DNA from 3 places in the Bradyrhizobium sp. USDA 4516 genome. Region 3 is predicted to be linked to each of the others. Evidence: riboswitches for the same ligand, from Rfam matches in the RefSeq annotation. Region 3 holds a riboswitch; each other region holds the start of a gene.

The links. Region 3 has a riboswitch for cobalamin ahead of ACVI1L_RS22940 (ribonucleotide reductase N-terminal alpha domain-containing protein). Riboswitches for the same ligand answer to the same signal wherever they lie in the genome.
Region 1: another riboswitch for cobalamin. It lies ahead of metE (5-methyltetrahydropteroyltriglutamate--homocysteine S-methyltransferase); the one in region 3 lies ahead of ACVI1L_RS22940 (ribonucleotide reductase N-terminal alpha domain-containing protein).
Region 2: another riboswitch for cobalamin. It lies ahead of ACVI1L_RS09050 (TonB-dependent receptor); the one in region 3 lies ahead of ACVI1L_RS22940 (ribonucleotide reductase N-terminal alpha domain-containing protein).

What each region holds. Positions count from the first base shown of each region.
Region 1 covers NZ_JBSRXT010000001.1:5,513,693-5,521,935, forward strand. The annotation lists gene ACVI1L_RS25230 (carbonic anhydrase) at 478-1,221, opposite strand; gene ACVI1L_RS25235 (thermonuclease family protein) at 1,233-1,958, opposite strand; gene ACVI1L_RS25240 (nodulate formation efficiency C protein) at 2,644-3,483, opposite strand; cobalamin riboswitch at 4,716-4,917, shown strand; gene metE (5-methyltetrahydropteroyltriglutamate--homocysteine S-methyltransferase) at 5,016-7,361, shown strand; gene ACVI1L_RS25250 (BrnA antitoxin family protein) at 8,207-8,243, opposite strand, start outside.
Region 2 covers NZ_JBSRXT010000001.1:1,926,692-1,934,934, reverse strand. The annotation lists gene rpmE (50S ribosomal protein L31) at 227-454, opposite strand; gene ACVI1L_RS09070 (ABC transporter ATP-binding protein/permease) at 649-2,505, shown strand; gene ACVI1L_RS09065 (hypothetical protein) at 2,658-3,050, shown strand; gene ACVI1L_RS09060 (amidohydrolase family protein) at 3,204-4,694, shown strand; gene ACVI1L_RS09055 (CobW family GTP-binding protein) at 4,696-5,625, shown strand; cobalamin riboswitch at 5,854-6,048, shown strand; gene ACVI1L_RS09050 (TonB-dependent receptor) at 6,154-8,243, shown strand, end outside.
Region 3 covers NZ_JBSRXT010000001.1:4,946,823-4,955,065, forward strand. The annotation lists gene ACVI1L_RS22930 (hypothetical protein) at 1-1,437, opposite strand, end outside; gene ACVI1L_RS22935 (SPASM domain-containing protein) at 1,818-2,699, opposite strand; cobalamin riboswitch at 4,074-4,289, shown strand; gene ACVI1L_RS22940 (ribonucleotide reductase N-terminal alpha domain-containing protein) at 4,386-5,624, shown strand; partial or broken gene ACVI1L_RS22945 (IS5 family transposase) at 5,666-6,426, shown strand; gene ACVI1L_RS22950 (hypothetical protein) at 6,449-7,177, shown strand; gene ACVI1L_RS22955 (ribonucleotide-diphosphate reductase subunit beta) at 7,207-8,241, shown strand.

The DNA of each region.
Region 1 (8,243 bases), 570 kb from region 3:
TTGCGGTCATTCGGTTCCAACTATGTCAACTGTTCATCGCTCAGCAATGGACTGTCGCGTGCCGCCAGCGGGCGGACAGCATCGGCCCCTGGCGGATCGCGGCTTCAGAGAGCCGCCGAAGCGTCGGCATGGACCAGTTCCGTGAAATCGCCGTCTCTTCGAACGCGCCATAAGGCCACAAAACCAATTACGCGAAGGATAGCCTCTCCACGGGCGGCGATGGCCGCGGGTAAATCTGCGTGGCCGTCGCAACGCTGCCGCAGACAGCGATAATGACCACCATCGGCCGCGATATCGTGATTCCTGGTGCTGGCCCGCGCGTTGCCAACACACGTACGAAGAATATGACCAGTATCAGGAGACCACGCAAAACATTATCCCGAAGCTATGACAATCGTGAAGCGGATCACGTCCGGTGTACTTGATGCAGCCTGATGGACCTGCAAATGCCTGGGCGATCGCGAGAAGGCACCAGCGTCAGCCCAATACGTCGACTCTGCCGGTTTCGAGCCGATATAGACCGCCGATGATCTTTAGTGTTTTCTGCTCAACAGCCGGGTTCAGGATCGGGCTGGCGGATTTGAGTTTATTGACATTATCGATCACGTTCTGCCGGATCGCATCGGCGGAGCTATCACCTGGTTGGTGGCCCGACCCTCTCACGGCAGGCGCGAGCGCGCTGACGAGAGAGCGGATATGTCCCGGCGCCGGCTTGCCTTCGTCAAGCGAGTTGATCGTGGCGTCTATCGCGCCGCAGTGATCGTGACCGAGTACCAGGATCAACGGCGTATTCAGTACGGCAACCGCATACTCCAGGCTAGCTAGCGTGTCATCATTGACGAAGTTGCCGGCGAGGCGGCATACGAATAAATCACCAAGTCCGCTGTCAAAGGCAAGCTCGGGCGCTACCCGCGAATCGGCGCAGCTCAGAATCGCCGCATATGGATTCTGACTATCGACTAAAAGCCGGCGCTCGCGTTCCAGATCGCGCCCTCGCGACACGCTCTGCACATAACGATCGTTACCCTCCATCAGCCGCTTCAACGCAGCGTCGGGCGAGAGCTGGTTATCCGGCTTCGGCGGCGCTGTTGCTTGCTTCGCCTCGACAATGTTGCCGCCAAACGGCACGACAAATGCCGAAATAGCGAACAGCAACAGCGAGCGGCGCGAAGGCGCGAGCTCGGTCGGATAGGGGTCATCCTGTGAACGGTCTGCATGCATGGATAGGACCTCTATCGCGCGGCTCTATGCCACCCCACGGCTTCGGCCTCGTTTTCGCTGCAGAACCAGCGTTCAGCCGGTTTCTTCGTCATGTCGATTTGTCCGTAACTGAGTTGCCCAGGAGAGTGATACGTGCGCTCGCCGTTACGTTCGACGGTGCCCTTTATCAGGCAGTCGGGCGACGGTGGGTCAGATAGCAGAGCGGATCCGAGCAGGAGTTCCTGGGCATCGTTCGGCACCGAGCTCGCGCCGACAATGATCGTGCTCTTGTTGCGGCGGCGCCAGTCCCAGGGGGTGATGAATGCCCCCGACCACAGACCGGCAAAGGCACTGCTCGCCGCCACCTCATTGATGACGTAAACATGGGCGGATGGCTCGGATGACAGCGCCCAACCGGAGCTTACCATCCAGGCGTTCACGTCCTGGCCCTCGATGAAGCAACTGCCAAGAGACCTGCCGTACTTGTCTACTCCTGCGGTCTGACAATCCCATATTCGTCCTTTCGAGTAGTTGATAAGGGCGTCGCGAGCCGCTACTCCGCAGGCCCATTTCCGGCCATGAGCATCCAGGCAAATCTGATCAGTCTCGGGGGCTTCGATACCCGAGAGCCGAATTCGCGTTCGTTCGATCTCTATCGTATTGGCGTCGAGGATTTGGGGAGCACCGCTCAGTTTCGCCGCGCAAACAGGAGACGCGATGATAGCGAGCAATGCTGCCATCATTACGCGGTACTTCATCCTAATATCCTTTCGCTCATGGTTCATCGGCTCACAAAATCGCAGCGATCCGGTGTCGTCACAGCCGACTGCTTGACTGGACATATGTCATCGCGTCTGCATCGTTCGACGATGCTGTTGTGGAGGCTTGCTTATATTTTCAGCCTACGACCTGACGCTGGGTGAGATTCAAGAGATTTCTTTGGGAGCATTTTTCGATGTGCTTCTGGCACTCCAGCTGACTCTCCCTCTTCCCTGGGACCTAAAGGAAGATCCCGCATGTTTCAGCGCTGCACTCGCGAGCCAGGAATACGGCTCCTGGCACGCCATTTCTCCAAAGGCTCGGAAGAAGCGGGGCGGGTGGTAGTCTTCGCCGCCGAACGGAAGAAGCGGCGATGCTAAGCCTCTTTTGATTGCTCGTTCGACAGGACTGCGCGAGGTTCATCATGGTGCGGAAAGCGGAAGTCGGGACAACGCACGATAAGAGTGATTGCTCAAAAAAAGATCGGCCTCCCGTGGCGCGCCGGCGAGAGCGCGGTTGTATCTCGTCGCACTAGTTCCGCCGCGAATCTGTTGGGGCAAGAGGCATCCTGATGCGTGGCTTTTCCCCATTGGGCTTGCAGGCCGGAGGGAGCCTGCCTCCTACTTGCATGGCTGGGACGCCTAAATTTTCCGGCGGATGGATCCTGGTGTGGGGCCGAGGCGCTCAGCGCTCATGAGTAGCGATGCCATCCTGATCAGTTGTCGAGGCCCTTCGCACCCCCTCCAGCGCGTCCCGTTCATTTCGATCTATGTGATGGAACCAGGACCCCGGAGGAAAAGTCGCAATCCTTTTGGCAAGGAAAGATTGCGGCTCCCAATCGTGTCCTTCCCGCTTGTCGAAGGTGATGACCCCATTTTGGGTGAAGTAGCGGGGGCCTGGTATGTTGCAGTTCACCAACAGCAGAACGCGCCACCGGTCCGCTTTCTCGGTCGGCTTGTCATTCGCCGCCCTAACGTAATCCACGACTACAGGTTCGATGATATGACAGCGGCCGTGCCGGAGCAGATCGCCGAGCTTGCCTTGCGCGGTCGTGACAAAGTTGAAATTGACCGGATTATGCAGAAAACGAAGGTTTGCGTCTTTTTCGCCGTCGGTGACTTCACTGGCGATGAGTGAAAGCGCCAGGGCGCGCCAGCCGAGTTCGATAGGCTTTGCATAGGGAGACGCAACTTCAATCTTTCCGTCGGTCCCAACCTTCCAGGTAATAACGTAATGCTCGTCTGATCTGTTATCCTGATGCCTGGTCCAGGAAAGGTAAACATACTCGGTGTGGTCGATGCCTTCGGCGATTCCCCAGTTTCGAGGGACGAATTGCGCCACTTTCGAAACTTTGGAGACAATGTGCTCGATTGTCTCACCGTCTTGCGTTCGCCAGTTTGACTTGACTCGTTCGACGAGCGCGCTTTCGCCGGCTCGCGCCGCGTTGCCCGTCGCAACCAGCCCAGCAAGGAAAATCAGCGATTGACAGAGACAGAGCAAGCCTCTTGCAGACATTCTCTTCATAACGGCCGAACCATCGGTTTTTCATCCACACGTCAAAGCGGGCAGCCTTCAATGCTATCCTCGATTGGAAGAAGTTAGCGGCAACGTGACACGGGCGCCTGCCGATGTCCCGCGCGAGCAGGCGCTGTCCCCTCGATGTCACGCGCCGCTAACTTCAGTGGGCCAGCCACAACCTCAATTTGCTGTGCTGGACCTGCCCAAGAGGAGAAGCCTGGGCACCCTTGAGCTTGCATCCTTCGTGCCAGGAAATAGCCGGCAAATCGCGCCGGATTTGTGCAGTATTTGTCCGCTTTCCGACCTGCATTCGTTTCTATGTTTCCATTCCGCCGATCCGCGTAGGCCGGTTCAGCTTTTGTCGCACAGATCTTCGAGGCGCAGGCGAAGGCCGCTGCCGATTTACGGATGAGAAATCGGGAGGCACCTTTGAAAGCTGTTGGACCGTCCGGTCCGGTGTGCTCACCCGAACGCCCTGCGATCTCTATCAGCCGATCTCTATCGGCTCGTAATTGACGATAAGCAAAAGTCGCTCGTCACCGCCGGGCGCGCGGAATCGTTCGGAAGCGCGTCGTCAGGCAGGCAAATGATATGGCGCGCGCGTTTCTGCCTACGCGCACGATGGTTCGATCTTGTCAATCGTCCAGCGGCCTCGGCTACGCATTCATGGTCGGATGAGCCGCTGTTTCCAGTCGCGGCGGCCGGCAAGCGAGAAACGATCAAGTCGCGCTAATTTCCTCTCGCGTTGCTCAACATTCTCGAGAGCATCTGTCTGTCGGGTTGATTCATGAACGCTTTCACCAATCACCCGAATAGGCCGACCGCAAAGACGGTGACAGCAAAGACGCCGACCGCGCTCCAAACAGCCATTTTCTTCATTGCGGGCCTCCCAGCGTTCGTTGAGGCGATTCGATGTGCGTGCCCGGGTATTATCGGCATCGGAGGCCGCAAGTCGCCTACCAGTATTGGTTGGCTCGTAGATCAACATGCGCGCCGGGTATGCTGATGAAGCTTGTGCAGCTGTTTTGCCCCTGGCGGCGGTTCTTGGCTGTCGAGAGGCAGGACGCCGGCACGCTGGAAGCGCCGCGACTTGCGCCTTCGACAATTCTTTCGGCACATATATTGGAGAGAGCTTCCAGTCGTGGTCAACTTTCGACGTTAAATGGCCATTTGAGTCACCGATGGCAGCATTGACGTGAGAGAGTCATCTGAGAGGTTGACGGAAGAGGTCTGTTGCCGATAATCCAAATCGTAGAGGTTCTCCGGTCCTGCTGGATCCGGAGCTAAGAGGGAAGCCGGTGAACAGGCCGGCGCTGCCCCCGCAACTGTAAGCGGCGAGCCGCTGTCCAACAAAGTCACTGAAGCCGGTGCGGCTTCGGGAAGGCCGGACAGCGGCGATGACCCGCGAGCCAGGAGACCTGCCTCGACCAATATACGTCCACGGGCGGGGTGTCCCGGTGGTGCGCCAAGCAGCCGCCGCTCGGGCGATCCTGCTTGCGTCCGCCATGGCCTTTGCCCCCAACTACGGGGTTAGCGCTATGTCTCTTCTCTCCCTTCCGGTTGCTACGCTTGGAACGCCTCGGATCGGTCCGAGGCGCGAGCTCAAACGCGCGCTCGAAAGTTACTGGGCCGGCGCAATCAGCGAACAGCAATTGCTCGAGGACGCAGCTGGCCTGCGTGCTGCGAACTGGGCCCGCCAAAGATCCCTCGGTGTCACCGTCATTCCGTCCAACGATTTCTCGTTGTACGACCAGGTGCTCGACACCTCCGTCATGGTTGGTGCCATCCCGGAAATGTACGCCTCGAAAACCGGACCGGTTTCGCTCAAGACGTACTTCGAGATGGCCCGCGGTTCACAGTGGGACCGCCAGACTTCGAGTTGCAGCCACGGATCGGGCGGATATGGCGCGCCCGCACAGGAAATGACCAAGTGGTTCGACACCAACTACCACTACATGGTCCCTGAATTTCATCGGGGACAGACGTTCCGCCTGTCCTCTCGCAAGCCTGTCGAGGAGTACGAGGAAGCCAAGGCCCTTGGGTTCCAGACCCGCCCTGTCCTGATCGGGCCGGTCACATTCTTGAAGCTTGGCAAGAGTGCGGATCCTGCGTTCCGGCCCCTGTCGCTCCTGGATGACCTGATACCGGTCTATGTCGAGGTTCTGCAGGAACTGGCCAAACGGGGAGCAGACTGGGTTCAATGCGACGAGCCCTGCCTGGCCCTTGATCTGGATGAGGATTCGCGAAAATCTTTGCTGCACGCCTATGACCGGCTCACCACGGAGGCCCCGGACGTCAAGATCATGGTCGCCAGCTATTTTGGCGATCTCGGCGACAATCTGGATACGGCGTTGAACATGCCCGTTGCCGGACTGCATGCGGATCTAGTTCGCGCGCCGAAGCTGTTGGAGCGGATTATAGCTGCCCGCCGACGCGATCTCATCATGTCGCTTGGTGTCATCGACGGACGAAATGTGTGGCGGTCGGATCTGTCGGTACTCCGCCAGCAGCTGGAGCCCGCCGTTGCGAAGCTAGACAGGCACCGTGTCCAGATCGCTCCATCCTGCTCGCTGCTTCATGTGCCGGTCGATGTTGAACTCGAGATCGGGCTCGCTTCCGATGTCAAGAGCTGGCTTGCTTTCTCGGTTCAGAAGATGCGTGAGCTTGCGATCCTGGCGCAAGCGCTCGCAGGTGACCAGAACGTTGCGGAAGCTGTTGCGGAATCGCAACGTGCCGCGACCGCCCGCCGAACTTCGCCGAAGATTCGTGATGCCAATCTCGCTGTGCGGATGAAAGCTATCGACCAAACCATGCGCCGGCGCGCCAGCCCATTTGTCCGTCGTGCCGAGATCCAACGCAAGCGCTTCGCACTACCGGCTTTTCCTACCACGACGATCGGATCGTTCCCGCAGACTATAGAGGTCCGTAATGCCCGTGCGGCACACGCGCGAGGCGCGATCAGCGACGAGCAATATGACAAATTCCTCAAGGAGGAGACTGCGCGCGCTATACGCTGGCAAGAGGACATCGGTCTGGACGTCCTCGTACATGGCGAGTTTGAGCGCAATGATATGGTGCAGTACTTCGGCGAGCAACTCGCCGGCTTCGCATTTACCAGGAATGGTTGGGTGCAATCCTATGGCTCGCGCTGTGTCAGGCCACCGATCCTATTCGGAGATGTTTTGCGGCCAAAGCCGATCACCGTCGACTGGTGGCGCTACGCGCAGTCACTGACCGGCAAGCCGGTGAAGGCAATGTTGACCGGACCGGTAACGATCTTGAACTGGTCGTTTGTTCGCGATGATATTCCAAGAGGCGAGGTCTGCCGCCAGATTGCGCTCGCGATCCGAGACGAAGTGCGCGATCTCGAGACAGCCGGGGCGACCATGATTCAGATCGACGAAGCTGCACTCCGCGAAGGATTACCCTTGCGTCGATCGGAGTGGGCGGCCTATCTTGAGTGGGCCGGGGATAGCTTCCGCATCTGCTCATCGGGCGTTGCTGATCGAACGCAGATTCATACGCATATGTGCTACTCGGAGTTCAATGACATCATCGATGCGATTGCTGCAATGGACGCGGATGTCATCTCGATCGAAACGTCGCGCTCGAAGATGGAGCTGCTCGACGCGTTCAGGAACTACAAATATCCCAATCAAATCGGGCCGGGCGTATATGACATCCACTCTCCCCGCATTCCCGAGGCAGGGGAAATGAAGGAGCTGATCGCATTGGCTCGGCAGCGGTTGCAGGATTCGCAGCTCTGGGTAAATCCGGACTGTGGTCTGAAGACGCGCAAATGGGAGGAGGTTCGCCCGGCGCTGGTCAACATGGTCGCCGCCGCCCGCGAACTGCGCGCAGCATCTGATCGGCCAAGCCACTGATCCTGCACTTGGCTCTCTCTCTCTCTCCTTGCGGAAGCTGATCCGCTTCTATTCACCTGCGCTCTCGATCGTCTGGACGGAGCTTTGGATGAGCATAAAAAAGCCCGGCCGCGTTAGCAGACCGGGCGAAAGTCAAGTCTGAGAGGAAGCGACGCTGACGCATCGCCGACTTCCATCGGAGGAGGGAGGACAGCCGATGGTCCGATCGCCGGCGAGGACATTCGCCGTAAATCTGAAACCAAGCTAAAGCACGGCTCAGTGTAGCTCAATTATGCCGGGGTATGCGCCCGGTGTAATCGAGTATCGGAAAACTACACCAAGGTTTGTCGCTGATGAGCACTTTCACAAGGTTTATCGACTAGAGCAATGAGGGTGGTGACGCCCAACGGTCGAATCTCGGCCGAACCTATGTGCAATCGGCGGCGCTTTGAGGCCGCTCGATCAGCCGTGACTATACGGGAAGATGCGAAGGAACCGTTGAGCACAGCCAGTACAAGTTGGTTGTTATTGACTCGAGCACTGCTCGGGTCGGCGGTGTCTGGTTCCACTCAATAGCCGAGTTTCGGCTCGAGGCTCTGTTTGGGTTCGAGGAGCGGATCGACGCTGGCGTAACACAAGCGTGAAAGTGGCGGGATGCCAATCGGGCCGGCTTCTCAGTCGTGACATCGGTTCCGGCCCGAGGCATAAGCCGGCTCACCGTGTCGGGTTCGGGAAGTGACCTGTTCGACGCATCGCAAGCGATTCAGAGCGTATGCTGAGTAAAGCGTTGTGCGGGATGGTACCCTGTGAACGCATTCTTGACTGTCGCAGTCCATATATCCTGCGGCTCGGCCAAGCATTGCGCATCACGCGCGCTTCGTCGGTTTCGTCTTTTGCTGCATG
Region 2 (8,243 bases), 3.0 Mb from region 3:
TTGTGGGTCCCTGCTCCCGTGCGCAATTGCGCACTAGGCAGGGGCGACGATTGTGGATGGAGGCCGTGCCACACATTCGCTGTCGTCCTGGCCTTTGCCAGGACGACGCATCGGGAGGATCGCGGGCCCGTTCAGCCCGCCGGTCCGGAGCGGCCCCCAAAAACAAAAACGCCCCCGAGACGGGGGCGTTTTGCGTGTGGTCGCCGGGGCGATCCCGAAGCGGACTTTAGTCCTTCTTGAGGAAGCCCGAAAACTTCTTCTGGAAGCGCGAGACGCGGCCGCCGCGATCCATCAGCTGCTGGGTACCGCCGGTCCAGGCCGGGTGCGACTTGGGGTCGATGTCAAGGTTCAGCGTGTCGCCTTCCTTGCCCCAGGTCGAGCGGGTCAGGTACTCGGTGCCGTCGGTCATGACGACCTTAATCGTATGATAATTCGGATGAATATCGGCTTTCATGACAGTTCCTTCGGCGCGCCGGCGCCCGTCTCAAGATGTCTGGAATACGGGATTTGCGCGGGTCTATAACCCATGGAGCCCGCCAAAACAAGCCAAGAAAGGGCCTAAGCCCATCACCGGATTGGGACTTTACCGGATTTGCCAGCCGGGGGTCGGCGGGCCTATGTGGGGGGCGATAGAACCGGTCTAGATTGATGAGCGTAGCCGAACAGCTTGAGACCCCGCGCGGCGCCCCGCAGCCTCCGCGCGACGCGTTGCTCGATGAGGAAGCCTTCATCGAGAGCCAGATCACGGAGCCGGCGAAGAGCCGTGCCCGGTTGCGGCCGTTGCTTGCGCTCGCGCCCTATGTGGCGCGCTACAAGGGCCGGGCGATCCTCGCGCTGATCTCGCTGACGATCGCCGCGATCACCACGCTGATCGTGCCGGTCGCGGTGCGGCGGATGATCGACATGGGCTTCACGCCCGAAGGCATCGCGATGATCAACAGCTATTTCAGCGTGATGATCGCGGTCGTCGCGGTGCTCGCCTGTGCCAGCGCCTCGCGCTATTACCTCGTGATGACGATCGGCGAACGCATCGTCGCCGATCTCCGGCGCGACGTGTTCGCGCATCTGATTTCGCTGTCGCCCTCGTTCTTCGATTCCGCGCGATCAGGCGAATTGGTGTCGCGGCTCACCGCCGACACCACTCAGATCAAGTCCGCGGTCGGCGCGTCGGTGTCGATTGCGCTGCGCAATCTGATGCTGTTCTTCGGCGCCGCCGCGATGATGGTGATCACCAGCCCGCGGCTGTCCGGCTTCGTGCTGCTCGCGATCCCGATCATCGTGATTCCGCTGGTGGCGTTCGGCCGCTGGGTGCGGCGGCTGTCGCGCACCGCCCAAGATACGCTGGCCGATGCCAGCGCCTATGCCTCCGAGCTGGTCAACGCGATCCGCACCGTGCAGGCCTATACTGGCGAACGGCTTGCCAGGACGCGCTTTGCCGGCGAGGTCGAGCAGGCCTATCAAGCCGCGCGCAGCTCGACCAAAGCGCGGGCGGTGCTGACGTTGATCGTCATCTTCATCGTGTTCGCCAGCGTCGTCGTGATCCTCTGGGTCGGCTCGCACGACGTGCTGGTCGGAACCATCAGTCCGGGCCGGCTCGGCCAGTTCATTCTCTATACGGCGTTCGCCGCGAGCGGCCTCGGCCAGCTCAGCGAGGTCTGGGGCGAGGTCTCGGCCGCATCGGGCGCCGCCGAGCGGCTGTTCGAGATCTTGCGCGTCAGGCCGCAGATCGCGGCGCCCGCGTCGCCGCGCGCGCTGCCGCAGCCGGCGCGCGGCGATGTCGGCTTCGACAATGTCAGCTTCGCCTATCCGACCCGGCCCAACGCGCTTGCGGTCGATGAAGTGTCGCTCTCGGTCCGGTCAGGTGAGAAGGTCGCGATCGTCGGCCCGTCCGGCGCCGGCAAGAGCACGCTGTTCCATCTGCTGCTGCGCTTCTACGATCCGAAATCGGGCACCATCTCGCTCGACGGCGTGTCGATTCGGCAGGCCGATCCGGCCGAGGTGCGCGCGCGCATCGCGCTGGTGCCGCAGGATTCCGTGGTGTTCGCCGCCAGCGCCCGCGAGAACATCCGGTTCGGCCGGCCCGATGCGACCGACGCCGAGGTCGAGCGTGCCGCCGATCTCGCCCATGCCACCGAATTCCTGCGCCGCTTGCCCGAAGGCTTCGACACCCAGCTCGGCGAGCGCGGCGTGACGCTGTCAGGCGGCCAGCGCCAGCGCATCGCGATCGCACGCGCGATCCTGCGCGATGCGCCGCTGCTGCTGCTCGACGAGGCGACCTCGGCGCTCGACGCCGAGAGCGAGACGCTGGTGCAGACCGCGCTGGAGGAACTGATGCGCCACCGCACCACGCTGGTGATCGCGCATCGGCTGGCGACCGTCTTGTCCTGCGACCGCATCATGGTGATGGACCAGGGCAGGATCGTCGAGCAGGGCACCCACGCCGAACTGGTCGCCGCGGGCGGACTCTACGCCCGGCTGGCGCGACTGCAGTTCGAGGGGATCTGAGCGAATTGGGCCTCGGCGCGCTCCGCCTATGCGATTCCTATGCGATCGGGCGCGCGCTCCCCTCGAAAACCTATTCCCGCGCAAGGATAGTCGCGCCGCGCCCGACCTCCCTCGACAGCCGAAGGACGTCAGGCGCGCGGGGTGTTCGACTGATGCGCGAGAATGCGACCGAACCGGAGAGCAAGCTGCTCCGTGCCTGGCAGCTTGCCGTGCTGCGCTTCGCAGTGACGCTGGGCGACGACGATCGGATGCACGCGCTCGGTGTGGCCGGCGAGGTCGACCGGCTGGGTGGCGCGGCCGATGACGCCTTCCACTTCTTCCGCAGGACGACCGCGGAGCTGTGCGCGGCGATCTCCGGTCAGGGCGCGGATCAGGAGGCCGTCATCCGGCGATTCCTGGCGAAGATCGACAACGTCAGGCTCAAACGTGCGGTCGAGGCGGCGATCGCCAGGGACCGCACGCCGCCGAAACTCGTGACGAGCCGCGTGAAGCCCGGCCCCGATCTCTGGCGCGGGCTGCCGTCGCGGCGTGCAACCGGAACGTAGGAAGGGCCTCACTCTGCAATCGCCATCACGGCGCGGCGGATATTCCGTCACAGCATGTCGCCACAACCCTGGCCGGCTTGCTGCGATCAGTGCGATGCGCTTCTCTGTGCTCGACAGGAGACCGGTCGGTTTCGGAATGCGGGGAGTGGCGAGATGGGTGGCTTGGTGATCAGCGGCGGCCGGGTGGTGGATCCGGCCAGCGGGATGGACGCGATCGGCGATGTCGCCGTGGTCGACGGCAAGATCGCCGCGGTCGGCACCGGCCTCGGCGGTTCCGAACGGCAGATCGACGCGACCGGGCTCGTGGTGGCGCCGGGCTTCATCGACCTGCACGCGCATGGCCAGACCATTCCAGCCGACCGCATGCAGGCGTTCGACGGGGTGACGACCTCGCTCGACCTCGAGGCCGGCGTGTTGCCGGTCGCGTCCTGGTACAAGCGCCAGGCCGAGAAGGGCAGGGTGCTGAACTACGGCGCCGCCGCCAACTGGGCCTTCGCGCGCATCGGTGCGATGACCGGCTCGAATTCGGAGAGCTCGCTGGAATCGTTTGGTGCCGCGATGCGCGATCGCCGCTGGATCGAAAACGTCGCGACCGAAGGCGAGGTCGGCGGCATCCTGGAGCGCCTCGCCAATGCACTGAACGAGGGCGGCATCGGCATCGGCATTCTCAACGCCTATGCGCCGGGCGCCGGCGTGCAGGAATTGACCGCGGTGTGCCAGCTCGCGGCGGATCATGCGGTGCCGACCTTTACCCACGTCGCCTACATGTCGCGGATCGATCCCGAGAGCGCGGCGGAAGCCTATATCCGCCTGATCGGCTATGCCGGCGCCACCGGCGCGCATATGCACATCTGCCACTTCAACTCGTCGAGCAAGACGGATATCGAGCGCTGTGTCGCGCTGATCGCGAAAGCGCAGGCGCAGGGCCTGCCGATCACGGTGGAGGCCTATCCCTACGGCACCGGCTCGACCGTGCTGGCGGCGACCTTCTTCAGCGATCCGAAATTCGAGGAGCGCAACGGCCTCGGCTACGATTCGGTGCAGCGCGTGACCGACGGTCACCGCTTCGGCAGCCGCGAGGAATTGCTGGCGGCACAGGCCGAAGAGCCCTCGACCTTGGTGCTGTGGCATGTGCTCGACATCGAGAACAACGCGCATCATCGCGATCTGCTCGATATGGCGGTGCTGTATCCGGGCGGCGCGATCGCCTCCGACGCGATGCCGTGGACGCTGTCGGACGGCCGCCCCTACAGCGGCGACGCCTGGCCGCTGCCCGACGATGCCACCTCGCATCCGCGCTCGGCCGGCTGCTTCACCCGCTTCATCCGTGAATGGGTGCGCGAGCGCAAGAAAGTGTCGCTGCTCGAGGGCATCCGCAAATGCGCGCTGATCCCGGCCGAGATCCTGTCGGCGAGCACGCCGGCGATGCGGGCCAAGGGCCGGCTGCAGGTCGGCGCCGACGCCGATGTTGTGGTGTTCGACTACGAGACGCTGAGCGATCGCGCGACCTTCTCGGCGATGAATCGTCCGGCGGAGGGCGTGCGGCATCTCGTGGTCAGCGGCCAGCCGCTGATCAGCGATGGTGTGCTCGATGTCGCGGCGCGTCCCGGCCGGCCGGTGCGCCGGCCTATCACGGGGGGCTGAGGTGCCGGTCCCGATCCTGCTGGTCGCGGGCTTCCTCGGGGCGGGCAAGACCACGGTCGTCAACCATCTGCTGGCGCATGCGCAAGGGCGGCGCATCGCCGCCGTGGTCAACGATTTCGGTGCGATCAATATCGACGCCGAGCTGATCGCCGGCGCCAGCGACGGCGTGGTCAGCCTGAGCAATGGCTGCATCTGCTGCACGCTGGAGGGCGACCTGCTGCGCACGCTCGCCACGTTGCTGCGGCGTGATCCGCGTCCCGAATTCATCGTGATCGAGACCAGCGGGATCGCCGATCCCGCCGACATCGTGCGCAACCTGATGGATCCCGTGATCTGGAAGGAGGCGCCGCTGGAGACCGTGCTGTGCGTGGTCGACGCGACGCAGCCTGCGGCGATGCTGAACGATGCGCTGCTGCGCTCGCAGCTCCGGGCGGCGGATGTGGTGGCGCTGAGCAAGGTCGATCTGACTGACGCCGCTGCGTGCGCCGCGATCCGCGACGCCGTGCGCGCGGTGCGTCCGGCGGCCGTGGTGGTCGATGCCTTGCATGGCGAGGTGCCGGCCGCGCTGCTGTTCCCAGCGGACCTCGATCATGTGTCGGCGCCGCGCGAGACCGCGCCGCGACGGCCGTCGTCCGATCGCTTCGACACGCTGAGCTGGACCTCGGAGCGGCCCGTCGTGCTGCCGCGCTTGCAGCAGGCGATCGGCAGACTGGCGCCGAAGCTGGCGCGGGCGAAGGGATTGTTCGAGACGGTGGAGCAGCCCGGGCGGCTGACCGTGCTTCAACTCGCCGGCGGCCGGGCGACCCTGGCTGCGGGCGGCGTGCCGTCGCCCGGCGTGCCGCGCACGCGCATCGTGTTCATCGCCGAGATGGGTGCGCTGTCGCGCGCGGAGATTGATGAGGTGATGCAGGGATGCGTCGAGGCTCAGTGACGCGAACCTACGTTTCCCGTCATCCTGAGGAGCCGCGAAGCGGCGTCTCGAAGGATGAATCGGCCGCCAGCCGGGCCGTGCATCCTTCGAGACGCGCGTGCCCCGCTCCTCAGGATGACGGGTTGCCTTTCGGCGTCAGCCCTCGACGTCGCTGTGTCATCGCCGCCGCAGCATCTCGCAAAGCATGTGTGCGACAATCGCATCGAATTGACAGCCTTGCCGGCACCACCTATCGTTTTTGCCGACGGTTCCCTTCGGGGATCAAAAGGGAATGCGGTGCGAGGGTAACCCCAATGCCGCAGCTGTCCCCGCAACTGTAAACGGCGAGCCTTTCGTCAATTTGCCACTGGGCCAGCGGCCCGGGAAGGCGTCGACAGGCGATGACCCGTGAGCCAGGAGACCTGCCGTCAGTCGTGGTCATACGCGAGCACATCGGGCGGGGGCGTCCTGGTGGGATCGGAGCACTGCCTTTTCGGCAATGCGCCATCCGCGTTCGCGGTGACGTGCCACGTTACCGCGAGTCCTTTCATGTCTCCGTCCTCTCCCGTTGCGCGCAAATGGCGCCTCGGTCTCGTCTGCTCCCTGTCATCGCTGTTGCCGGCCGAAGGCTCGGCACAAACACCGCCACCAACCAGGCTCGATCCGATCGAGGTCGCGCCTTCCGCTGTGGCAAGGCCGAAGCCCGCGGCGCGAAGCCGTGCCGTGGCCGCCGCGGCGCGGCCGAGGCCCGCGACGATCGCAACAACCGGCAACACGCCGCGCGTCGCAGCGTCGGGCGTACGGGGATCGGCATCGCCGACGCTCAATGCCACCACGCAGGGCGGCACCGGCAGTCGTCTCAACCTGACGCCGCTGCAGACACCGGCCAGCGTCGAGATCATCACGGCGCAGACCATCGCTGAACGCGGCCAGCATAATGTGCTCGATGCCGTCACCCAGGACGCGGCCGGGTTCGTCGCAACGCCGGCGCCAGGCAATGGCGGCCTGTCGTTCAGCACCCGCGGCTTTGCCGGCAGCAACTCGGTGATGACGCTGTATGACGGCACGCGCTTCTATATCGGCTCCGGCACGCTGACGTTCCCCTACGACACCTGGTCGACGCAGCGCATCGAAGTGCTGCGCGGCCCGGCCTCGGTGCTGTACGGCGAAGGCGCGATCGGCGGCGTCATCAACGTGATTCCGAAGAAGCCGCAGAGCACGCCCTATAACGAGGCCGAGGTTTCGCTCGACAGCAACATGACGCGGCGGCTCTCGGTGGACAGCACCGGTCCGATCAATCCCAATGTGTCGTACCGCATCAACGCCACCGGCAACATGTCGGACAGCTGGGTCGATCGCGACAAGACCTCGAACGCGGTGGTCTCCGCTGCCGTGCGGGTGCAGGCGTCGGACAATCTCGCCTTCACGCTCTCGGAAGATTACGGCGATCGCAGCCCGTCGCGCTATTTCGGCACGCCGCTGATCAACGGCGCGATCCAGGACGCGCTGCGCTTCAAGAACTACAATGCAGCGGACAGCGCGATCCGCTATCAGGACAGCTGGACCCGGTTCAAGACCGAGTGGGACGTCGCCGACGGCATCAAGGTCAACAACACGCTGTATTACCTGACCAGCGAGCGGCACTGGCGCGACATCGAGAACTACACCTGGAATCCGAAGACCCAGCTGATCGATCGCACGAGCTATATCGAGATCTTCCACGACCAGAAGCAGCTCGGCAACCGGATGGATACGACCTTCAGCGGCCACGTGTTCGGCCTTGCGAACCAGGTCGTCGCCGGGTTCGACGTCAACCGGATCGACTTCACCCATACCAACAACTCGCCCTATGGCGGCGCGTCGTCGGTCAATCCTTATGTGTTCGATCCCGGATCGTTCTTCGCCACGACGACGGCGACCACGCCGGGCTTCAACGCGATCGTCAATCAATACGCGCTGTTCGCCGAGGATCGGCTCTCGCTGACCGATCAGTTGTCGCTGGTGACCGGGGTCAGGTATGATCGCCCCGAAGTGGACCGCACCGACTACAAGACGCCGGCAAACAGTTTTGAGACGACGCTATCGGGCACTAGCTGGCGCGCGGGCCTCGTTTACGAGCCGATCAAGAACCTCGCGTTCTATGGCCAGTACGCGGTCGGCGTCGATCCGGTCAGCAATCTGATCTCACTGTCGACCACGCAGAAGACATTCCAGCTTGCGACCGGCAAGCAGACCGAGATCGGGGTCAAGCAGTCGTTCTGGGGCGGCCGCGGCGAGTGGACGCTGGCTGCCTACGAGATCGTCAAGACCGGGCTCACGATTCCCGATCCCGGCAACCCTACCGGCGGCGTGGCATTGCAGATCGGCCAGCAATCATCCCGCGGGGTCGAAGGATCGATCGGGCTCGCGCTGAACGACGGCTGGCGCGTCGACGCCAATCTTGCGCTGTTGCGCGCCAGATACGACAACAACAGCCAGGTGGTCGGCGGCAAGATCGTCAGCTTCAACGGCAATGTCCCGGTCAACGTGCCGCAGCAGGTCTCGAATGTCTGGCTGACCTGGGATTTCGCGCCCAACTGGTCGGTCTATGGCGGCGTGCAGATCGTCGGTGCGATGTACTCCGATCTTGCCAACACCCA
Region 3 (8,243 bases):
CATCATGCGTGCGAAGTATTGTTCAGAGGCAAGGTTCAGCAATCGCGAGTTCGGCTGTGAGGTTGCAGCATCGAGAAACTCTTCTCGGCCGGCACTTTCAATGGGCAAGTTGGCAGTAGAGTCCGGTTCCGGAACAACAAGATCGTCCGCGACCACGAAGCCCTCCAGGGCCGCTTCGAAAAGCTCGTCCTGGGCTGCGCTTTGCACGGGCGAAGGGACGACCGGATTCACCCGCGACGCCAGTTCCGGTGTATCGAAAGTCATCCCTGGCAGCAAATCATCTCGATCAATGCCATGGAAAAGCTCCGCCTGGTCGGCACTTTGCAGGTCCGAACGGGAGGCTGAGCTCATCGTTCGCCAAAGCGCCGATTGATCGTACGGCGCGGCTGCCAGCAGGTTCTCGCGATCCGTAGCATCGAAAAGCTCTTCCTGAGCAAAACTCTGTACGGACGAGAAAGCGGGGGCGCGCATTCCCTGCCAAAGTAACGGTGCATCGAAGCCGGAGACCGCAAGCTCTCCGCTCCGCGCCGCGTTGTCGAAAAGCACATCCTGCGCGACACTTTGTAGGGGAGAATGAGCGGCCAAATCCATTTCACCCCAAACCTCCGGAGCATTGAGATTGCCAGCCAGCAATACGCCCTGATCCGCAGCATTCTCCAAAAGCTGGTCCTCGACAGTCAGCATGGACGAACGCGCGGCCGGCTGAGTTGGCGGATGCGAGCCACCTCCTTGTCCTTCCAAATTGTCCTGCCTGACGCCCGCGCGATAGTCGCGGAGTCTGTTCAAAGCGTAGAGGAGTTTCTTGTCTTTCGGGAACAAAGTATCGGCGTGACCGCGCAACTTGTCGGCACTGAGCCTGGCAATGGACAGGGGGCGGAGAGCTGACGCCAACTTCCGGAGGCAGCTTGCGTAATTTCCGGCCGTTTTCGCGTCGATCCCTCGACCGAAGCCTGCCTCGGCGGCCTTCCTAATGAGGCGTTCGTCTTCGTTCGATGGACGGTAATGTGTCGTGATCCGAAGGGTGGCGCCAGGCTTGCGGTAGCGGCTGACAATCAACAATGCTGGGGCGATAATCTTATCGTTTGGCAGCAGCTTCTTGGCGCAATCGAGCAGCGTATCATCATCGAGGGCCGCTATTGATTTGCCATCCTTCTTCAGCGCCTCAGCCAACTTGCGAAGGCGGCGATCGTAAATACTGATGGTTGTCGGCCCAGGCGGTGGTCCTCGCTCGAGAGCCGCACCAGACGCTGCCTGGATCAGGCGATCGTCTTCCTGAGTGACATCGTAAAGCTGACTGTGAGCATATATAGGCCCCAGCTGTTGCACATCTGCCAGCTGCTGCTCAAAGTAGGCTAGCTGCGGTTGCCGTTGTTCCACGGTTGTCTCGGACGCAGCGGGACGATTATCGGCAGGGTTGATATTGTCAAATTGGTTCATGGTCGCGTCTCCGCTTGCATCGGTCTCGGCGCCTCGGTACTAGCGGTGGCTGTCCAAAACCTGACGTAGCCCCCAAGCAAGACAGAGAATGATAGCGAACCAGGGCGGCACCCAAGGCGATGCTGTGTGTTCGCGTCGCGAAAAGGAGAGCGCAGGATGACAAATCCTTCAACTGAGGTTCGAACTGAAATGCGATGCGAGGACCTCGATCCAACGCTCAGCTCGCGATCGCGACGATCCCAGGCCTGTCATCGTGATGATCGGTCTGCCATTGGCCGAGTTCGCGATTGATGAGAGGAGAGCGTATCGCTCCTTCAGCCGGATAATCCCTCCCCTCTAGTCCAGCTGGTGCGGCGAGCTTCCATTGGTATGGCCATTCCTCACAGCGCGCGGGCAGGGGCCCTGCAGCATTCCGGCTCCGGTTTGGCAAATTCACACGTCCTGCAAAGCAGAAAGCCATCTGTACCGTTCATGCGGTCGGCGATTTCGCTAAATATCCGGCCTTCGAACAGATCTTCGTACTCGTCGCGCAAAAGATTCCCAAGGACATGACGCCGCTCAAAATCCATGCAGCACAAAGTAACATCGCCGTTTGGAAGAAGGACATTCCGATGTTGCTGTTTCCCATTGCATGTCAGGGTGCCGGCGATCGGCTGCCGCGGGGTGATCATTTTCGGATCTATATGTCCTCGCCTGCTACTCAGCGGCCGCAAGCGTTGCAGCTTTTTGGCGGGGATTACATCGGCTAGATCAGGATGGATTTTACCCAGGATCACAAATTGAATCGAGGGAATGTTTGCCTCAATCAGTCGGCGCATGACATTGATGTAGTTTTTTCCGACGAGGCGGCTGTTCATATAAGTGCCGTCGTCGGGAACGTGCACGACGAAAGTCTTGAACCGGAGCATTTGCAGGCGTCGAACGTCAGTCCCGTTCATTCCAACAAGGGTCGTGAAGATCCGGACGTCGTGGCCGCGTGCGTAAGCATGCTCAACCATCGTGCTGCAATGCGGATGCAACCAGGGTTCCGAATATCCGGAAAAACTAATGCCAGTAGCTGTCGGTACGCGTGAGAGACATTGCTTGAAATCCTGAACACCCAGATGCTTGGCTTGGGATACGGGCCTTTGGCGATCTGCAAACTTGTCCTGGGAGCAATAAGAACATCTGACGATGCAGCCGGTGGTCGTGGTTATCTCCAATACCCGATGGCCGGGCTCAACCACACGCAACTCTTGTAAGACCCTAGGGTATGCCGTCATGTATCTGGTCCTTTCAGGTGCCGGAGCAGGCAATTGCCGCAGATCGAGCGCAGCTAACGCGGCGTCGCGCCTTGCCTGAAACGATCGCAACCGGAGTTTGGACGTTGGGCGAGATGCCTTGAATGAAGCCCGTGCCTTGCCACGCTGGTTTCGACAACAGGGTACAGGAGGACCAGTCCGGCGCTCCTCTCTCTGGGTGTCGATTGCCGCCTACCACCATGTCTGCGCCTAGCATCCTCCTTTCCTCCAGAAACACGTCAGCTCGACAGCTCTTGATGTTGTCGAGGAGAGCCGCAAATAGGGCTCCGGGAGGTGCTCGATCCTGAGGACCACATCATCTCCGTGTCGCCGGACCGCGCAGTCAATCGCCGACATGGGACCGCCCAGAGGCGACATACGTTGTTCCGATCGCGTCCGAAATGCCAAGCTTGTTTGCCAAACAGTCGTGGCTTGCGCCGAATCCTGCAACATGACGTCGGGTACGATTCAAGCGCGTCGGGCGTGATCCAGCATGGCCCTGGAGGCTTTCGCGTGTTGCGAAGATTGCTCTGGGACGCGATGAGAGGCGCGACGATCCGGAAATCCTGATGGACGCGGCCGAGTAAGTAGGACCAACCTGGCTTCTTTGGGCACCGAACAGTAGGCGAAGCCTTTATCGGCAGATCGCGAGAATGGGCCAGACAATTGGTTCGCTACAAACATGCACCGGGCACGTGCCGAATTGATCAGAAGGGCGGCGACCTAGATGCGCCGCGACCAAATCGATCTGCTATGCGCGCCGAACAGCAGCTATACTGGCTAGAAAGATATTGACAAGGCGATCCCGGTGGGACGCGCCGCCGCGGACTTGCTCCTTCATTGTGAGACAAGGCTTGCGCCGACGGTAAATTCACGAAGGGAGCCGGTTTCGTCGCGCTTACAGCGGCTTAGCCGCTGCGAGCTCGATGAGCTTTCGTGTTCTTCAGGGCCGTCAGCCGTTCGAGCAGCGAGATCGCACGGGGAGCGTCGTGCGTCGAGGAGCTGACTGCGTCGGCTACGTCCATGATAGCTTTCCAGCGCCTTAGACACGATTTCATCTGGATCGTTGACGCTGATAGCTTCGAAGATCTTGAGCTGAAGATCCGCTCATACTCATCGGAACGGAAAAAACGGTCTCAGAGCCTTTGGTAGGATCTACGTTCCAGATCAGCATAGACTGATGAATGGTCGGCCGGATTTCTGGATTGATTTGCCTGAACAGCCACAGGTGGACGTATATGGATAGCGGAACATACCGGTGCTCGGCGTCGGCCACTCCATTCATTGACTTCGCGGTGTCCTCTTCTGACTTGATGTACCCCAAACGAGACTTGACGAATCTCGGCAAGTGACGCCTAGATGTAGATCTGTCATGGTTCTTCCATCCTTTATCTTGTAGGACAGGAAGCTAAGAGGGAACCCGGTGCGCCGAACGGCTACTCCGGGGCTGCCCCCGCAACTGTAAGCGGTGAGCGGTTGTCATCATGGGCCACTGGCGCAGAAACGCGCCGGGAAGGTCGACAGCCGCAGCGACCCGCAAGCCAGGAGACCTGCCGCGACAGAACAAACGTCCTCGGGCGGGGTGCCCCGGTGGAGCGCTTGCACTGAGGGACGTTTGTCTCCTGCAAGTCGTCCGTGGCCCCGGCTCCAAACATCGCGGGGTTGCCGATGTCGCCGTCTTTTGATTTCGATCAGCAGGGTCATCTCGTTACACCATCCAGTGTGCGGGCAGCGCAAGCACAGGCAGCGCTTGCCCCGCTTCAGCGGTCTGTTGCGCCGCCTCCATCGCTGGCCCCGCTGCCGCGTCCCCTCGCGCCAGCTCCAAAGCCGTCCGACCTTGCACTTGATCGATCGCGCGACAGCCTCCTGACATCGTTCGGCAAGCTGACATTGACCGACCGTTATCTGCTCGCGGGCGAAGGCGTCCAGGACATGTTTGCGCGGGTATCGTGCGCGTTTGCGGACGATGTCGCACATGCTCAGCGTCTATATGATGCAATGTCCCGACTGTGGTTCATGCCGGCGACGCCGGTGCTCTCGAATGGCGGCAGCTTGCGTGGTCTACCCATTTCATGCTTCCTCAATTCGGTCTCGGATTCGCTCGAAGGTATTGTCGGCGCCTGGAACGAGAACGTCTGGCTTGCCTCCAACGGCGGCGGCATCGGTACCTACTGGGGGAATGTTCGCTCGATCGGCGAGAAGGTTAAGGGCGGTGTCACCTCGGGCATCATCCCGTTTATCCACGTCATGGACGGCCTGACGCTGGCGATCAGTCAAGGCTCGTTGCGGCGCGGCTCGGCGGCAGTCTATCTCGATGTCCAACATCCCGAGATAGAGGAGTTCCTTGAGATCCGGAAGTCGTCCGGCGACTTCAATCGTAAGAGCCTCAACCTGCATCACGGCATCAACGTTACTGACGAATTTATGCATGCCGTGCGAGCCGGGACAGCGTTCGCGCTTCGCAGTCCAAAGACCAGCGAAATGGTTCGCGAGATCGACGCTCGCCAGCTGTGGCAACGTATCCTCGAGAACCGGCTGCAGACCGGCGAGCCTTATCTCTTGTTCATCGACACCGTGAACCGCGCCCTTCCCAAGCACCAGCGCGACCTCGGCCTCAAGGTCTCGACCTCCAATTTGTGCAGCGAAATTACCCTGCCGACCGGCATCGATCATCGCGACGAGGAGCGCACCGCGGTGTGCTGTCTCTCATCGCTCAATCTCGAGACATGGGACCGGTGGAGCGAGGAGCCGGGCTTCATCGAAGACATCATGCGTTTCCTTGACAACGTGCTCACCCACTTCATCACGGTGGCGCCGGAGGGCATGAGGCGTGCCCGCTATGCTGCCCTACGCGAGCGCTCCGTCGGCCTAGGACCGATCGACATTCAGGATTCCCAAGCGGTTTGATCGCTGATTCATAGAGTTCCGTGATTCGAGACACGGAGCAGATGGTGGCGGCGAAACGATATGAGCTGACGGAGGCGCAATGGGCGAGGATTGCGCCACTGCTGCCGGGGAAAGCTGGCGACCCGGGACGTACGGCTGCGGACAATCGACTGTTCGTCAACGGATGTTTGTGGGTTTTGCGATCGGGCGCACACTGGAGCGACCTGCCGGAACGGTACGGCAAGTGGAAAACGGTGCATCAGCGCTTCAGCCGCTGGTGCCATGCCGGCGTCTGGGAGTGCGTGTTCGCTGCTCTGACCGCCGATCGCGACAACCAGTATCTGATGATCGACAGCACCATCGTTCGCGCCCACCAGCAGGCGACGAGCGGAAAAGGGGGGCCAAAGATCAGGCGCTGGGGCGTTCCCGAGGTGGACTGACCACCAAGATCCACATGCTGGCTGATGCGCTCGGCCGTCCGCTCCGCTTCATCGTCACGGCTGGGCAAGTTAATGACATCACCCAGGCGCCGGCACTGCTCCACGGCCAAAGCGGCGATGCCGTGCTCGCCGACAAGGCCTATGACAGCAACGCCCTGCGTGCGATCATCGCGGAAATCGGCGCAACGGCGGTGATCCCGTCAAACCGCACCCGCAGGATCATCATTCCGCACGACGCCGACGCATACAAACAGCGCAACCGCATCGAGCGCTGCTTTGGCCAGCTCAAACACTTCCGACGCTTGGCAACCCGTTATGACAGGCGATCTGACAACTTTACCGGCTTCATCCATCTCGCTGCCGCAATGATCTGGATGCAATGAATGTCGATCGGTCCTAGGCGTCATGGGCTTCCACTCGTTCCTTCAGGCCAAGGGCATTCCGATGGAGAGCGTCCTGGCCAAGTCGTTCAATCTGAACATGTTCCGGAAAATCCGGCGGGATGCCGACGCGGCGTCGGTGACGCTCGCTCGCGAGCGCGGCCCTTGCCCGGATGCGCTGGAACGCGGCGTGATGGCGCGATTCAGCCATAAGATCGCAATTGCGCCGACCGCCTCGATCAGCATTATCTGCGGCGGCACGAGCGCTTGCATCGAGCCAGTCCCGGCCAACATTTACACCCATAAGACATTGTCTGGCGCCATCTCAGTGCGCAATCCGCATCTCGCCAGGGTACTCACGGCCAAGGGCGCCAACACCCCGGCGATATGGCAGTCGATCATAGCGCACGAGGGATCGGTCGCTCATCTCGACATCCTCTCGGAGCACGAGAAAGCGATCTTTCGCACCGCTTTCGAGATTGACCAGCGCTGGATCATCGAGCTCGCCGCCGACCGCGCGCCGTTCATCTGCCAGAGTCAATCGATCAACCTCTATCTGGCGGCCGACGTCGATAAGTGGGATCTCCATATGCTGCATTGGACGGCATGGGAGCGCGGATTGAAAAGCCTCTATTACTGCCGTTCGAAGTCGATCTCGCGCGCAGCGTTCGCCGGCAAAATCAGCGGCCGTGACGAGGCGGAACGACCGCAGCCGCAGCGCACCGACTATGAGGAGTGCCTTGCATGTCAGTGATTGACCTCTCGGCTGTCGATCCGCGCACGTTGATCGGCAAGGGACGGGTCGGCCTCCTGGACTCGACCGGAAGCTATGACGTTGATCGCTATGGCTGGGCTTACGAGTTCTGGAAGCGTCAGCAGCAGACCCATTGGATGGGCGAGGAGGTTCCGCTCGGCTCCGACCTCAAGGATTGGGCGTCGGATCGTGTCACTGCCAACGAGCGCGCGCTGCTCACCCAGATATTCCGCTTCTTCACTCAATCGGACATCGAGGTCGGTGACAATTATCTCAAACGCTACATCCCGATTTTCCAGCCGCTCACCGTGCAGATGATGATGGCTGCCTTCACCAATATGGAGACCGTCCATATTGACGCCTATGCGTTGTTGCTCAAGACGCTTGGCATGCCCAAGGCCGAGTTCGAGGCATTCCGCGGCTATGCGCAGATGCGCGCCAAGGCTGACTACATGCACGAATTCGGCGTCCATACTGTGGCCGACGTCGCTCGCACCCTGGCCATGTTCGGTGCCTTTACTGAAGGCATGGCTTTGTTCGCGAGCTTTGCCATGCTGCTTAACTTTCCGCGGCACAACAAGATGAACGGCATGGGACAAATCGTAAGCTGGTCAGTGCGCGACGAGAGTCTCCACTGCGAGGGCATCATCAAGCTATTTCACGAATGGCACCGCGAAACTGGCGCGGTGACGAGCTCCGTTCGCGACGACATCATCGATGTCGCCAGGACCATGGTGAAGCTGGAGGAAAACTTCGTTGATCTCGCCTTTGGTCTCGGCGAGATCGACGGCATGCGCCCTGAGCAGATCCATGCCTATGTCCGCTATGTCGCCGATTGGCGGCTGACCCAGCTCGGGATTACCCCGGTCTTCGATTTTTTTGAGGCTGGTCAGAGCGGGTTTACCCAGCTCAAGCCGCATCCATTGCCCTGGCTGGTCGAGATCCTCAATGGGGTCGAGCACGCCAACTTCTTCGAGCAGCGCGCTACGGAGTACTCCAAGGCCGCGAGCCGCGGCAGCTGGGACGGCGAAGAGGGAGTATGGGCTACTTTCGGCCGTATCTAGCA